Regions from separate parts of the Paenibacillus sp. FSL R5-0407 genome, predicted to be linked through region 2. Evidence: riboswitches for the same ligand, from Rfam matches in the RefSeq annotation. Region 2 holds a riboswitch; each other region holds the start of a gene.
What was found. A riboswitch is a leader RNA that binds a small molecule or an ion and turns the genes downstream of it on or off. The one in region 2 is predicted to bind cyclic di-AMP.
Positions count from the first base shown of each region.

Region 1 (4,206 bases), 3.8 Mb from region 2:
GGCCGTAGATATTAAAGAAGCGCAACAATATAACGAAGCCTTCGAGAAAGCCCGAGCGGCTGGCTAGCCCTATAGGGATAGCAGGAATCCAAGCTCAGGAATGTGAATGATTAGAAAAGCGCCCGCCGGGACTTATAAGTCCCGGCGGGCGCGTCTTTGTTTTTGTTTGTTATTTCTTTTCCGCAAGCCACATAGCGACGTTGGCGATTTCCTCGTCCTTCAATTTATCTTTGAAGGAAGGCATCATGCCTCCGCCTTTTCCTTTAGTAATTATGCCGTACAACTGTTCCGCCGACAGCTCGGATCCAATTTTTTGCAGATTCGGACCGGCTCCGCCTTGCAAATCAGTCCCGTGACAGGAAATACAGTTGGCTTTAACCGTAGCTTCGGCTTGCTCTGCGCTTACAGTAACCGCAGGCATTTGCGGCTTTTCTTCCTGGGCCACCTGATCTTTACCGGGTAATGTAAACATTAACACGGCTGCGAAGGCGCACGCCACGATGAGTATTCCGCTCATGATCCACTTCTGCATTTCAATCGTCCCTCCTATGTAAGCTACCTTCCATTATAGCTGAACATGCCCCGTGATCATAGCATTTGTGTCAAAAAAAGTAACGAATTATTTGTAGTATACGAAAAATACGTTAAAATCATGTGTGATTAATCATAGACGTCTCATTAAGGGGATGTTTTTTTACGCCTCGGAGGGTTTTCCGCGAAACACCATGCAGTAATATGGCTTGGAAATGCCGCCAGGAGTCATTTTCTCGTACAGATCGGTAATCACGAAGCCGGACTTCTGGTAAGCCCGGATCGCCCGTGTGTTCCATGTGAGCACTTCCAGGTCAATTACATCCTTAGGCTTTCTCCGCTGGGCCTCCTCGACGATTGTCAGCACAAAGGTCTTACCCAGCCCGTGGCCGCATAAATCAGGTCTCATACCGATGCCAAGCCGTGTAACGCCCTCCATAGGAAAGTACTGGGCGAATCCGGCAAGCTCCTCCTGCTGATCCAGCAAAGAGACGTACTGCTGGGCCCTTAAAACGGGATTCCCAAATTCCACATCGAGCGCCTTCATCTGTTCCCAGGGAAGCCAGCTATAAATATCGTAGGGAGAATCGTAACGCCAAGTACTGATATCTGCGCCATGGCTTTCTTCCATGGGTACGATTCGAAATGGTGCGATTGGTTTTTCCATTTTTGCGCCTCCTTAAACGATAGGAATGCCTATGCGGCTACCCATATGGCTGTAGTTCTTTTTAACCTCACTCTAACGGGATTTTTATTGGTTGTAAAGGCTTTGTGGAGGAAGAGGGGCCAGAAATCGAAGGCAGGCAAAAAAAATGCGTAAATTAAAAATTTCCTGTTTAGGCATCCGCATAACGGGTAAATTTTGGATATAGGGAAGATAGGATATGGAGTGTTAGAGAACGAGAACGGAAAAAATATTTTTGGAATGGGTTTTATCCAAGAAACCTTTTGATCGATTCCTTCGTTATATGAATAAGATGAAGGAAAGAAAAAAGACCGCGTTGATTCCGGCAAGAATCAAGTGCGGTCAAGCGAGCTATTGAGGTGAGGGCCTCAGCCTATCAGGGGTGATCAGGATTCTTTGGCAAAGCTGGAATAGCTGTCTGCGCTCAAAATTCTTTTTGCCCCGACATAACGTGTTTTATAGTAAGTGTTGCTTAATTTGTCTGTTCTGATTCCTTTGGAAGAAGAGGCATGAGCGAATTTTCCGTCTCCCAGGTAGACGCCCACATGGGACACTTTACCTTTGCCCAGGGTGTTGAAGAATACGAGGTCTCCCGCTTTCAACTGGCTCTTGGCCACTGGGGTACCTTGCTTGTACTGGGCGGTAGAGACGCGGGCAAGATCGACGCCCATTTTCTTGAACACGTATCTTGTAAATCCGGAACAGTCAAAACCGTTGGTCGTGACGCCTCCGTATTTGTAAGGTGTTCCGTACACGGATTTAACGACGCTGGTCAATGTGGTGTCCGCAAAGGCACTTCCTGTCCCCATGGTGAACAAAATAGCTAAACTCGTTGCTGCTGCTGCGAATGTCTTTCTCAAGATGTTAAACTCCTTCCAAGGCCTGCGAGGTTAGCTTGAGGATTCGGTTGAAGGTTCCCTATGATCCCTATGTAACGAAATCAATTCACCCAATGTGGTTCCCCCGTTTCCCGGGTGCCGGGAATTCGGCTAGTCTTTGTTGAATGCACCCGAAAAATTACGACGTTACAACAGTGATTACAAAGTTGTTACCATTTACTCTGGTCATTTTACCAAACATCAACGCGGGTTTGCAAGTTTGTTTTGTTATTTTTGAATAAATAAGTTGATTTGTCCTGTATATCCCGTCCTCTCCGGGTAATGTTTCCTAGGACGACGGTTTAAATAAAAGAAAAAACCCGCAGATTGCGATCCATAAAGAATCTCTGCGGGCTTCATCGTTACTATTCTACATCATCATGATCTTGAGTATCGCTTGTAACTTCTTCGAACTTATCAGTGCTCATAATGCGCTTGGCGCCAACATAGCGCTCGACATAATATTTATCGCTCAATTTGCTGATGATAACTCCTTTGGAGGAGGAAGCATGAGCAAACTTGCCGTCACCGACGTAAACACCAACATGAGACACACCTTTGCCTGAAGTGTTGAAGAACACCAGATCGCCAGCGATCAGTTCTTTCTTCTCTACAGCGGTTCCCATCTTGTACTGGGAGCCTGATTGGTGCGGCAATTTAATTCCGATTTTCGAAAAGACATACATAGTGAATCCGGAACAGTCAAAGCCAGAGGTGGTAGTTCCGCCGGAAACATAATCGCTTCCCAGAGCTTTTTCAATCGTGGTGTCCAATTTGGAATCTGCGAAAGCGCTACCAGTTCCGATGGAGAAAAGTATTGCAAGACTTACGGCTGCTGCGGTTAACTGTTTTTTCAAGGAAATGCTCCTTCCAATGCCTACGAGGTTAGCTTAAGGATTCGGTTGAAGGTCCCCTATGATCCCTCTCTTGCGAGATCAATTCACCCAAAGTGGTTCCCCCGTTCCCCGTGAAGGGAATTCGGCTGTAATTTACACCTGACTACTTACTTATTCGACACCCAGCAGAAGACTCCTGCTAATAGTGACAAAAATAATTACAAAACTGTTACTGAAATTGTGCTGTTGTTATTGTAACAAAGGCCAGTATATTTTGGCAATGGTTATTTAGCGAGTTTGAGAGGGGAAAACGCAGGACAAGACCCCCGAATAAGCTCGGAGGCCTTGTGGCACAAGGAAGGATAAAGATGAAAAAAAATTAACTTTTTTGTGATTTGGTATGCCAAAGCTGATATTGAGAGGTTAGAGTCCAAATTTGAAATAGACTGCGAATGAAAGGATAGGTTTGTTGCAGAATTAAAGCAATCAGTCCTGTCCAAATCCAGGAGGCCGTTCCGAACAAAAGGAACAAGGCGGCGCCGGCAGCTCCGAGAATAAGGGAAATGGCGATCCCCGGCAATAGATACCTCATGCTCAGCATCAGGGAGCCCCAGACGCCGGCCTTAAACAGATACCCGAACTGGGCGAACAGCAGGATTTGCCGGACAAGCCAACCGTAAACCACCCACCCCAGCAAATATCCACAAAGGGTCAAAAGGGGAGCGAGCCTGTCGCCTGACGTAAGGAGACGGGGCAAGAGGGCGTATAGGTCCGGGACGATCCAAATTCCCGGCAGGGAGAGCAGCGCGAGCTCCAACAGAAAGAAGAGAGTGACGGGCTTCCAGAATTCCTTCATTCCCCGGAAGAAGGGAAGTCCGGACGCCCGGGTCTCGGCGGGAACCAGACCGTAGAGAATACCCGCCTGGAACAGCGGCGTCAGCAATAGACGGAGAACAATCATCCCGATTAGCAGCCAGAAATACTGGTGAATCTCCGGATTGTGCTTCAATTCGAATTGCCCTTCGATCAAGTATAGAATCCGGTTCAGTTCATTCGGGGGCGTATCCGGGTACCTGGACAGTACGGCCACAACCGCCGAATGGATCAGACGGTACAGAAACAGCCCCCAGAGCAGCTGGTACAGGAACAGGATGATCACAGAGGGAAACTGGCTCCTGACAAGCCCCCATCCATTTCGTACATAGGTCATAACTTTCCCTCCTAAAAGTTTTGTGAGCATTACTGCTATGAATAAGCCTTATTCTTGTTCGTCCAG
Region 1 covers NZ_JBBPAX010000001.1:3,937,329-3,941,534, forward strand. Annotated here, with positions in the region: gene NYE70_RS18645 (4a-hydroxytetrahydrobiopterin dehydratase) at 1-67, shown strand, start outside; gene NYE70_RS18650 (c-type cytochrome) at 170-532, opposite strand; gene NYE70_RS18655 (GNAT family N-acetyltransferase) at 695-1,198, opposite strand; gene NYE70_RS18660 (C40 family peptidase) at 1,603-2,076, opposite strand; cyclic di-AMP (ydaO/yuaA leader) riboswitch at 2,081-2,217, opposite strand; gene NYE70_RS18665 (C40 family peptidase) at 2,460-2,951, opposite strand; cyclic di-AMP (ydaO/yuaA leader) riboswitch at 2,954-3,088, opposite strand; gene NYE70_RS18670 (hypothetical protein) at 3,310-4,140, opposite strand.
Region 1: it holds a riboswitch for cyclic di-AMP, as region 2 does, so the genes downstream of both, NYE70_RS18660 (C40 family peptidase) here and NYE70_RS00490 (APC family permease) in region 2, are expected to answer to the same signal.

Region 2 (4,206 bases):
TTTGATCTTAGCGGCATTTGGCATCCTGCATGCACGGACGACATTTTCTTCGGCAGGCCCGGCCTGTACGAAGAGCTTGAAATTTTTGACGAGTATACGATTGAAGAGGTGAAGCGGATGACCGTCGATTACGACGTCATCGTCGTGACGGCCGCCCGCCCGGCATCGGTTCCGGAAAAATGGAGATGGCTGCAAATGCATATGCCTTTCATTCCATTCGATAACTTCTTCGTCGCCAAGCGCAAATACTTGCTTGATTTTGACTTGTTGATTGACGACGGCCCCCATAATCTGATCGCGGCCAAGGAAGCGGGCAAACAGACCATTATGATCCCCCGTCCTTGGAATGCGCCGGTTCAGCAGGACTTTATTCTAAAGGATTCATGGCAAGGCATGAACGAGCTGGTAGGGCAAATTCTGACTTGATGGTCAGATGAAAAGATCTTATTTTTTGAAATGATAAGGAACCGTGGTTACGATCAAATCCCTCCGGTATAGCAAAAAGGCGCGGATTAGCAAGCTGGACTGATTATGCAGGGCGTTATGCCACCGTTTCTTCGGTATGAATTGGGGAATCAGAACGGTTACCCGGAAATTCATTTCCTTGGCCTTATGCTCCACGGTATCGATGAACTTCGTCAGCGGCTGGATAATGCTCCGGTATTGGGAATACAGCGTAACCAGCCGAATTTCAGGGTGCCACTGGTTCCATTTCTCCTCAAATTGCTTTTCCGCCTCTTTATCGAACGCCACATATACAGCGATGATCTGATCCGGAGACAACGATTTCGCGTAATTCAGCGTATTTTCCACTACATGCGTAATTCCCGCTACGGGAATTACCATGACATTCCCCTCGATCGCTAGTGGCTGTTCGCATGTAGTGATCCGCAATTGATCCCCCACAGCTTCGTAATGACGGTTGATTTTATGAAATACATAAACGATCGCCGGCAAAAAGATTAACGCAGGCCAGACTTGCGGAAATTTCGTAATGAAAAAAATCATCATGACCGTAAAGCTGATTAAAGCCCCGATCGCGTTTATCGTTAATTTCAATCCCCAGCCCGCCGGTTTTTCCCGGAACCATTTCACAAGCATACCGGTTTGCGCCAGCGTAAACGGGATAAATACGCCTACCGCATAGAGCGGAATCAAATGCTCGGTCTGTCCTTTAAAAACGATGATCAGCAGGATTGAGGCCACCGCCAAAAAGACGATTCCGTTAGAATAACCGAGACGGTCTCCGCGAACGGTGAACATACGCGCGATATATTTGTCTTTCGCCAGGTTCACGGCCAAGAGCGGAAATGCCGAGTATCCGGTATTGGCGGCCAGCACCAGAATCATCGCGGTGATCCCTTGAATCAAATAATACATGATCCCCCGGCCGAAAGTAGCTGAAGCGATCTGGGACACGACGGTTTCCTCCGCTTTAGGAGAAATACCGTAATAATAAGCCAACGATACGATCCCCGTAAACAAAAGCGCCAGCAGAACGCCCATGGCAGCCAATGTTTTGGAGGCATTCTTGGGAGCCGGATCCTTGAAGTTAGGAATGGCGTTAGAAATCGCCTCGACACCTGTCAAAGCCGAACTCCCCGAGGCAAATGCCCGCAAGAGCAGGAACAGCGTAAGGCCTGTCACCGGTGTCCCCATCGGTGTATGCAGGTTGGCCGGAACTTCGCCCATTGCAATTTGATATAGTCCCGCCCCAATAGTGATAAATATAACAAGCACGAATAAGTAAACCGGATAAGCCAGGATGGAAGCCGATTCGGTAATACCGCGCAAATTGAGTACCGTGATAACAACCACTAAAAGGCATGCTATAAGTACGTTATGTGAATGCAGCGACGGAAAAGCTGAGGTGATCGCATCCGTCCCCGCAGAAATGCTGACCGCAACGGTTAAAATATAATCCACCAGCAGCGCGCCGCCGGCTAAAAGACCGGAGTTTACCCCCAAATTTTCCTTGGAAACAACATAGGCTCCTCCGCCATGCGGATAGGCATAAATCACTTGTCTGTAAGATAAAACGAGAGCCAGCAGCAGCACCAGAATTCCCGCGGCAATCGGGATGGAGTACCAGTAGGCGGCCGCGCCGAGCGTCATCAGGACGAGCAGAATCTGCTCCGGTCCGTAGGCTACGGAGGACAAGGCATCCGATGAAAGGATCGCCAGGGCTTTCGTTTTGTTTAATTTTTGTTCGCCGAGTGCGGTTGACTTCAGCGGCTGACCGATGAGCACTCTCTTGATTATCGAAAACATAGATGCAACACCACCGTGCTTTATTTTTTGCAAATTCAAAGGCTGATTATGATTAAATATTTTGGTAAATCGTCTCATTTGGAGACTTTTTGGACAGCAAAAAACCACAGAGGCAAGACCCCCTGCGGTCCATGAGTGCTTTACATGGGCACAGTATCATTCCTCTCTCGGACTACGCTTACGAGGTTAGCTGTCGGATTAGGGTGGCGAGAGTCACCCCTCCGCGGCATGTTCTGCATGACATGCTGCGGATTCACCCCTACCGTTCGTTTCGGCTGGCTTTGCCTGTTACGCCCGGCATTCGGTTCCCCCGTTTTCCCGTATTACGGGAAATTCAGCGAATCAAGAATATCAAATCCACGAATGAATATTACGCCTGCTCTCATTTTCTGTAAATCCCGAAATTTGCGTTGAATCGCTTCTATTTGTTGTAAAAGAGTACGATAAAACGCTTACTTCCATCACTTTCATTTATTATCCTTCATTATTGAGCCCGCATTAACGCGCAACATAAATCATCGTATTAATGCCGAATACAACAAAAAAAGACCGGCCTCCATTCCTGGAAACCGGCTTGTCCTGATTCATTCTATATGTCAGCCTACTCGCCGTTCAAACGGTATCCTCCATGGAATACCGGTCCCACATATTCGTTAAAGGCATACCCCGAACGAATGGCCGCCGTTACGAATTTTTTCGCTTTAACTACGGCTTCCTTTACAGTTAAGCCGCTGGCCAGTCCACCTGTTACGGCAGCCGCAAAAGTACAACCGGCTCCATGGTTATGTGCGGGTTCGATCTTTTCCGTCTCCAGAACCTCAAATTCCTCGCCGTCATAGAACAGGTCGATCGCTTTGTCGCCTTCCAAGGCTTTGCCGCCTTTAATGACTACGTAAGCCGCTCCGCGTTCATGAATGATCTTCGCTGCTTTCTTCATGTCATCCACGCTGGACAAACGCCCCAAACCGGAAAGCACACCGGCTTCGAACAAGTTTGGCGTAACAACCGTAGCAAGCGGTAGCAGCAAATCGCGAATCGCATCCGCGCTCTCCGGATTCAAAACTTCGTCTTCCCCTTTGCAGACCATGACCGGGTCGATGACCACATTTTGTTGGTTATGCTGCTTAATGCATTTCTCAACGACTTCTATAATAGGCACGCTGCCCAGCATCCCCGTCTTCATAGCTTGCACCGGGCCGCCCGCAAACACGGTCTTCAACTGCTCGGCCACCAGATTGGCGTCTATCGGGTACACGCTATGATGCCATCCGCGGTCCGGATCCATCGTAACAATGGTAGTCAATGCGCTGAGTCCGTAAGTTCCGTATTCTTCAAATGTTTTCAAGTCTGCCTGTATCCCCGCGCCGCCGCTGGAGTCACTGCCGGCAATAGTTAGCGTTTTAAGAATGGTTGACATGATCAAATGCTCCTTTACGAAAAACTAAAGTGCTTCCGGCCTCTATTGTAGCATTATTTTCAGAAACTCAGTGAATTATTTACGCATTTACATAGCCCGGAAACAAAAAAAGTATGGAGCAAGTAATCCTTGCTCCATACTTTCCACTGATATGGTCTATAGCCAGCTTATTTCACGACGATCTGGTTTGCGGCATCGATTCTTTCCTGGGATGCGTTGAAGCATTTCTTGCAGACTTTAAGAGCCTGACCGGAACTGCTCATCTTCGTATAAAGCAGTTTAATCCGCGTGCTTCTGCATACGGGGCATGTCCCCCGGCCTCTGGAAGGAAGAATCCACAAAGCTTTCCCCCGCTTTGATTTAGACATAAGAAATCACCTTCGCCTCTATGTTATTTGCTTGTTTTTCTATGTATATCGGGAAGGCCGGCCGAACATGCCTAAATATTTCCGGTCCTTCCCTATATCATTCCGAATTCCGTAACCAAATTTAACTGTTAAGTGTCTAAACAAGAACAT
Region 2 covers NZ_JBBPAX010000001.1:101,601-105,806, reverse strand. Annotated here, with positions in the region: gene NYE70_RS00495 (5' nucleotidase, NT5C type) at 1-426, shown strand, start outside; gene NYE70_RS00490 (APC family permease) at 445-2,271, opposite strand; cyclic di-AMP (ydaO/yuaA leader) riboswitch at 2,431-2,621, opposite strand; gene pdxK (pyridoxine/pyridoxal/pyridoxamine kinase) at 2,873-3,688, opposite strand; gene NYE70_RS00480 (hypothetical protein) at 3,856-4,056, opposite strand.

Region 3 (4,206 bases), 670 kb from region 2:
CGACATCCTTTAACCCCTCTTTCGCTTATCCTAAAGTTAAAAACTCGGCAACCGGGCCCATAGCAATGACCGGTAAAAAAGTGAGCGCACCGATAAGGAGCACCGTTCCAATCAATATGCCGACGAACAGGCGGTTGTCGGTACGTAAGGTACCGATCGTTTCCGGAATCGGCTCCTTGGACATCAAGGAACCCGCAACGCCCAGCAAGGCTATGATGGAAACATAACGCCCAAACAACATGACCAGCCCGGTCGTAATGTTCCAGAACGGTGTATTGTCCGCCAGTCCTTCAAAGCCGGACCCATTATTTGCGGCAGAGGAAGTGTATTCGTACAGCACCTGAGATAAACCATGGAAACCGGGGTTCGTGATTGCACTTTGCCCCAGATCCGTCATAAAACTGATCGCAGTCGGCACAAGAATGATAAACGGATGCGCCAATATCGCAATGGCGATCAGCTTCATTTCCTTGGCCTCGATTTTGCGGCCCAGAAATTCCGGCGTCCGGCCGACCATCAGGCCGCAAATGAACACACCTAGAATGGCGTACATCATCATGTTCATAAGGCCGACGCCTTTTCCGCCGAATACGACGTTCAGCATCATTTGAACCAACGGAACCATCCCGCCGAGCGGCGTTAAAGTATCATGCATATTGTTGACACTCCCTGTCGTAGCGGCCGTCGTTACAGTGGTAAACAGCGTGGATCCGGCGATCCCAAAGCGAACTTCTTTCCCTTCCATGCTTCCTTGTGCAGCATCGATACCCAGTGCGTTGATTGCCGGGTTCCCCGCTTTTTCCGAGAAATAGACGGTGGATAAAAAGACGAGAAATAGAATCATCATGGCGGAGAAAATGACCCAGCCTTGTTTCTTATTCTTGGCGAACAATCCGAATGTGTATGGCAATGCAGCACCCATCATCCACATCGACCACATTTCCACGGCGTTACTCAAACCGTTCGGATTTTCAAACGGATGTGCGGAGTTCACTCCGAAAAATCCCCCGCCGTTCGTCCCCAAATGCTTGATCGACTCGAGCGAGGCGACGGGCCCCATCGAAATTCGCTGCAACGCGCCATCCAGCGTATGAACCGTCAAGGTCGGGTCCAACGTCTGTGGAACCTGCAGTGCCACGAGAATTAAGGTAACGAGCAAAGCTGACGGCAGAAATACACGGACATGTGCTTTAATAAAATCTTCAAAGAAGTTTCCTATCGTTTGCCCTCTCTGCGTCAAACCGCGGATAAATGATATCGCTACACACAAGCCGCTGGCGGCTGAGGTAAACATCATCATCGTAATGACGGCCATTTGAGAGAAATAAGACAGGGCCGACTCTCCGCTATAATGCTGTAGATTCGTATTGGTCATAAAGCTGATGACCGTATTGAATGAAAGCGACGATTCCATGTTTCCCATCCCATTAGGATTCAAGGGAAGAAACTGTTGAATCCGCAGAACCAAATAGCTTACTCCCACCAGAACGACGTTCGTCACAATCATGCTAAAGGCGTATTTTTTCCAGCTCATGCCTTCACGGCGTTTGAAACCGACCAGCTTATAGATCAGTCTTTCGAAACCTCCGAATATGTTGTCGGTACGGTTCGATTCCCCGGAAAACACATGGTATAAATAAGTGCCCAGCGGTTTCACCAGTACAATGATGACGCCGATCACAACTAACATTTGCACTAAATCCATTGGGATCCCCCTCAAAAGTAGGCTTTTTAAAATTTCTCAGGATGAATCAAGGCATAGATCAAATAAAGAAATACGAACAGGACGACCAACCCGATCCCTATCATGGCGTATCCCCCTCCTTTAATTCCTGTTAATCCCCGGTTTCCGGAATGCCGTTTGCTAAAAATCCGACCTCGCAGGAACCGGAATGAATCACATAAGTCGCTCCAAGGCCCTTGTAAATCATTCTCGGATGCCGCTCCGGCGTAATCACGATTATTGGACTCGATGTCCATTGACGGCATAACTGCAAATATCGACATGTTAAAGTTAGCGTAGTTTCAAAAATAAAGACCCTCCCGATCCGAAATTCGGGAATCCTCCAAGTTTTTTCATCCTCCGTCTTCACCCGGATCACTTGAACCGCCCCCAATTTACGAGCCCGTTTCTCCTCAGTTTTGTTGTTCACGAGAACCGCAACATTCCGCCGCTTAGACAACAGCAGCCGTACAAAATTCAGCCCTGCCTGATTTGGCGCAGCAATGAGGATACAATCTTCCTCCACCTTTGTTTCCTCCCTCAGATAATAGCAAGACCTAAAGCTCCTCCTGGTGAGGTAGACTTTACTAGTAAGCTCAATCCAGTACTTTGCACAGCAAAAAAGCCGCAGGAAAGGAAGGAACCTTTCCGCAGCTTCTGGCATGGTGTTCATAACCATGGTGAGCTTATGGCGGTTGCCTCTCCCAATTACGCTTACGAGGTTAGCTGTCGGATTCGGGCGCGAGAGTCGCCCTACGCTGGAAATTAAGGATATTTCCGGCGATTCACCCCATGAAACGTTCCGATCCCAGATCGGCGTTTCGTTGGTTCCCCCGCTTCTGCGTTCGCAGAATTCAGCGAAAAAGACATTATTTTTCATTTCGATTTTTCATAACAATTTCAGTCAATTTTTCAATTTAGGCAATAAAAAACCACAGAGGCACCTTGGCGCTCTGTGGCCTACTCATACGGCTGACAGTTCACCCATCCTCTCTTCATCCACGCTTACGAAGTTAGCTGTCGGATTCGGGCGGTGAGAGTCGCCCTACCCGAACGGAATCCATGGTTTCCGTCCGGGATTCACCCCTGTCCGTTTGCGGTCTTTAACTCTCACATTAAAGACGGCAAACGAACGAAACGGCTTCTTGGCCTAGGAGCCAAGATAGATGCGCCGCAATTTGGTTCCCCCGTTTTCCCGTTGCCGGGAAATTCAGCGATCGACAAATGGTATTATATTTGTTTCATGGATTGAATCATAACTCCGGCGCCGAATCCAGTAAAGTCAGGCAACCGGTTAAAAACAGTTTGCAATTGCCAATTATATGAAACGGGAGCGTTTTCATAATGGTTAAACTCTCTCATTTACGTCATATCTCTTTAATGCTTCATTTTTCATTCCATTATATTAAAGGTCATTAAACGGTTATTGCCCTAAGAAAAATACTACGGCTACAATACAATTGTAAACGTTTACAATTATTCCGGATAGAAAGCGAGGGGTATTCATGCCGATTCGTCAACAAAAGAAAGCCTTATTGAATCAAGTTGTAGGTTCATTGATTTTCAAAGGGTTGACTGCTTCTCTATTCCTTTGCTTCTCTTTTATCCTCGTGGCTCAGATCCCCTACGCTCACGCCGAATCCATGCTGACCATCGATTCTCCGGCGGAAGGTGATCAGGTACCTCCGGGATGGCTGCGGGTTACGGGAGGGTATACCGAAACTTATGACATCAAATTGATTATTAATGGAACCGAACAGCTTAACTCCGTAAGAGAGGACTTAAATGGACCCGAAAGCGGCACTTGGTATGCGGATGTCGACGTATCCAAATACGACGGCAACATCTCGCTGATTGCCAAGGGAGTGCAGAGTTCGTCTCGTTATGGAATCTCCACGGCTACGACATCGGTGTATGTCAATAATCCCGAAGCCAGCCTCCCTGTTGTGAAGATTACAAATCCTTCGGACGATGAAACCGTCCACGGCTCGGTCCCTGTAAAAATCACCGTCGACGCCAAGAATTCCGTTGAGCTGGTAGAGATTCGAATCAACGGCGGGCCATGGATGAAAGCAAAGCAAACCGGGAACCACTATCAATTCAAATGGGACGCCAAAAATCTCGGTAACCGGACCTCCAGTCTGGAGGCAAGGGCCTTCGACGAATTCGGCAATGAAGGCCGGAGCACTACGGTTTATGCTCATACCGGGAACTGGGCTCCCGAACCGGTTACACTTGAAAAGCAAGACCGTGCGATGTGGATCTGGGAAAAAGCCGCCTACAATCTCTTTTTGAACCCGGGCTCCAAATCGGCGTTAAAAGCGCTTGCCGATGATACCGGAACCTTCGGCTCCGATCCGATCACCACCTTTTATATCGGCGTTTTTCCGTATGAGGGTGTAGACATCCTTGAAGACCAGCCTGAGGCTGTCCGGGAGTTCGTAAAGTGGGCGCATGACAACGGCTATCGGGTCCACGCCTGT
Region 3 covers NZ_JBBPAX010000001.1:773,540-777,745, reverse strand. Annotated here, with positions in the region: gene kdpB (potassium-transporting ATPase subunit KdpB) at 1-6, opposite strand, end outside; gene kdpA (potassium-transporting ATPase subunit KdpA) at 26-1,705, opposite strand; gene NYE70_RS25990 (potassium-transporting ATPase subunit F) at 1,732-1,809, opposite strand; gene NYE70_RS03775 (hypothetical protein) at 1,836-2,249, opposite strand; cyclic di-AMP (ydaO/yuaA leader) riboswitch at 2,420-2,593, opposite strand; cyclic di-AMP (ydaO/yuaA leader) riboswitch at 2,711-2,949, opposite strand; gene NYE70_RS03770 (Ig-like domain-containing protein) at 3,229-4,206, shown strand, end outside.
Region 3: it holds a riboswitch for cyclic di-AMP, as region 2 does, so the genes downstream of both, NYE70_RS03775 (hypothetical protein) here and NYE70_RS00490 (APC family permease) in region 2, are expected to answer to the same signal.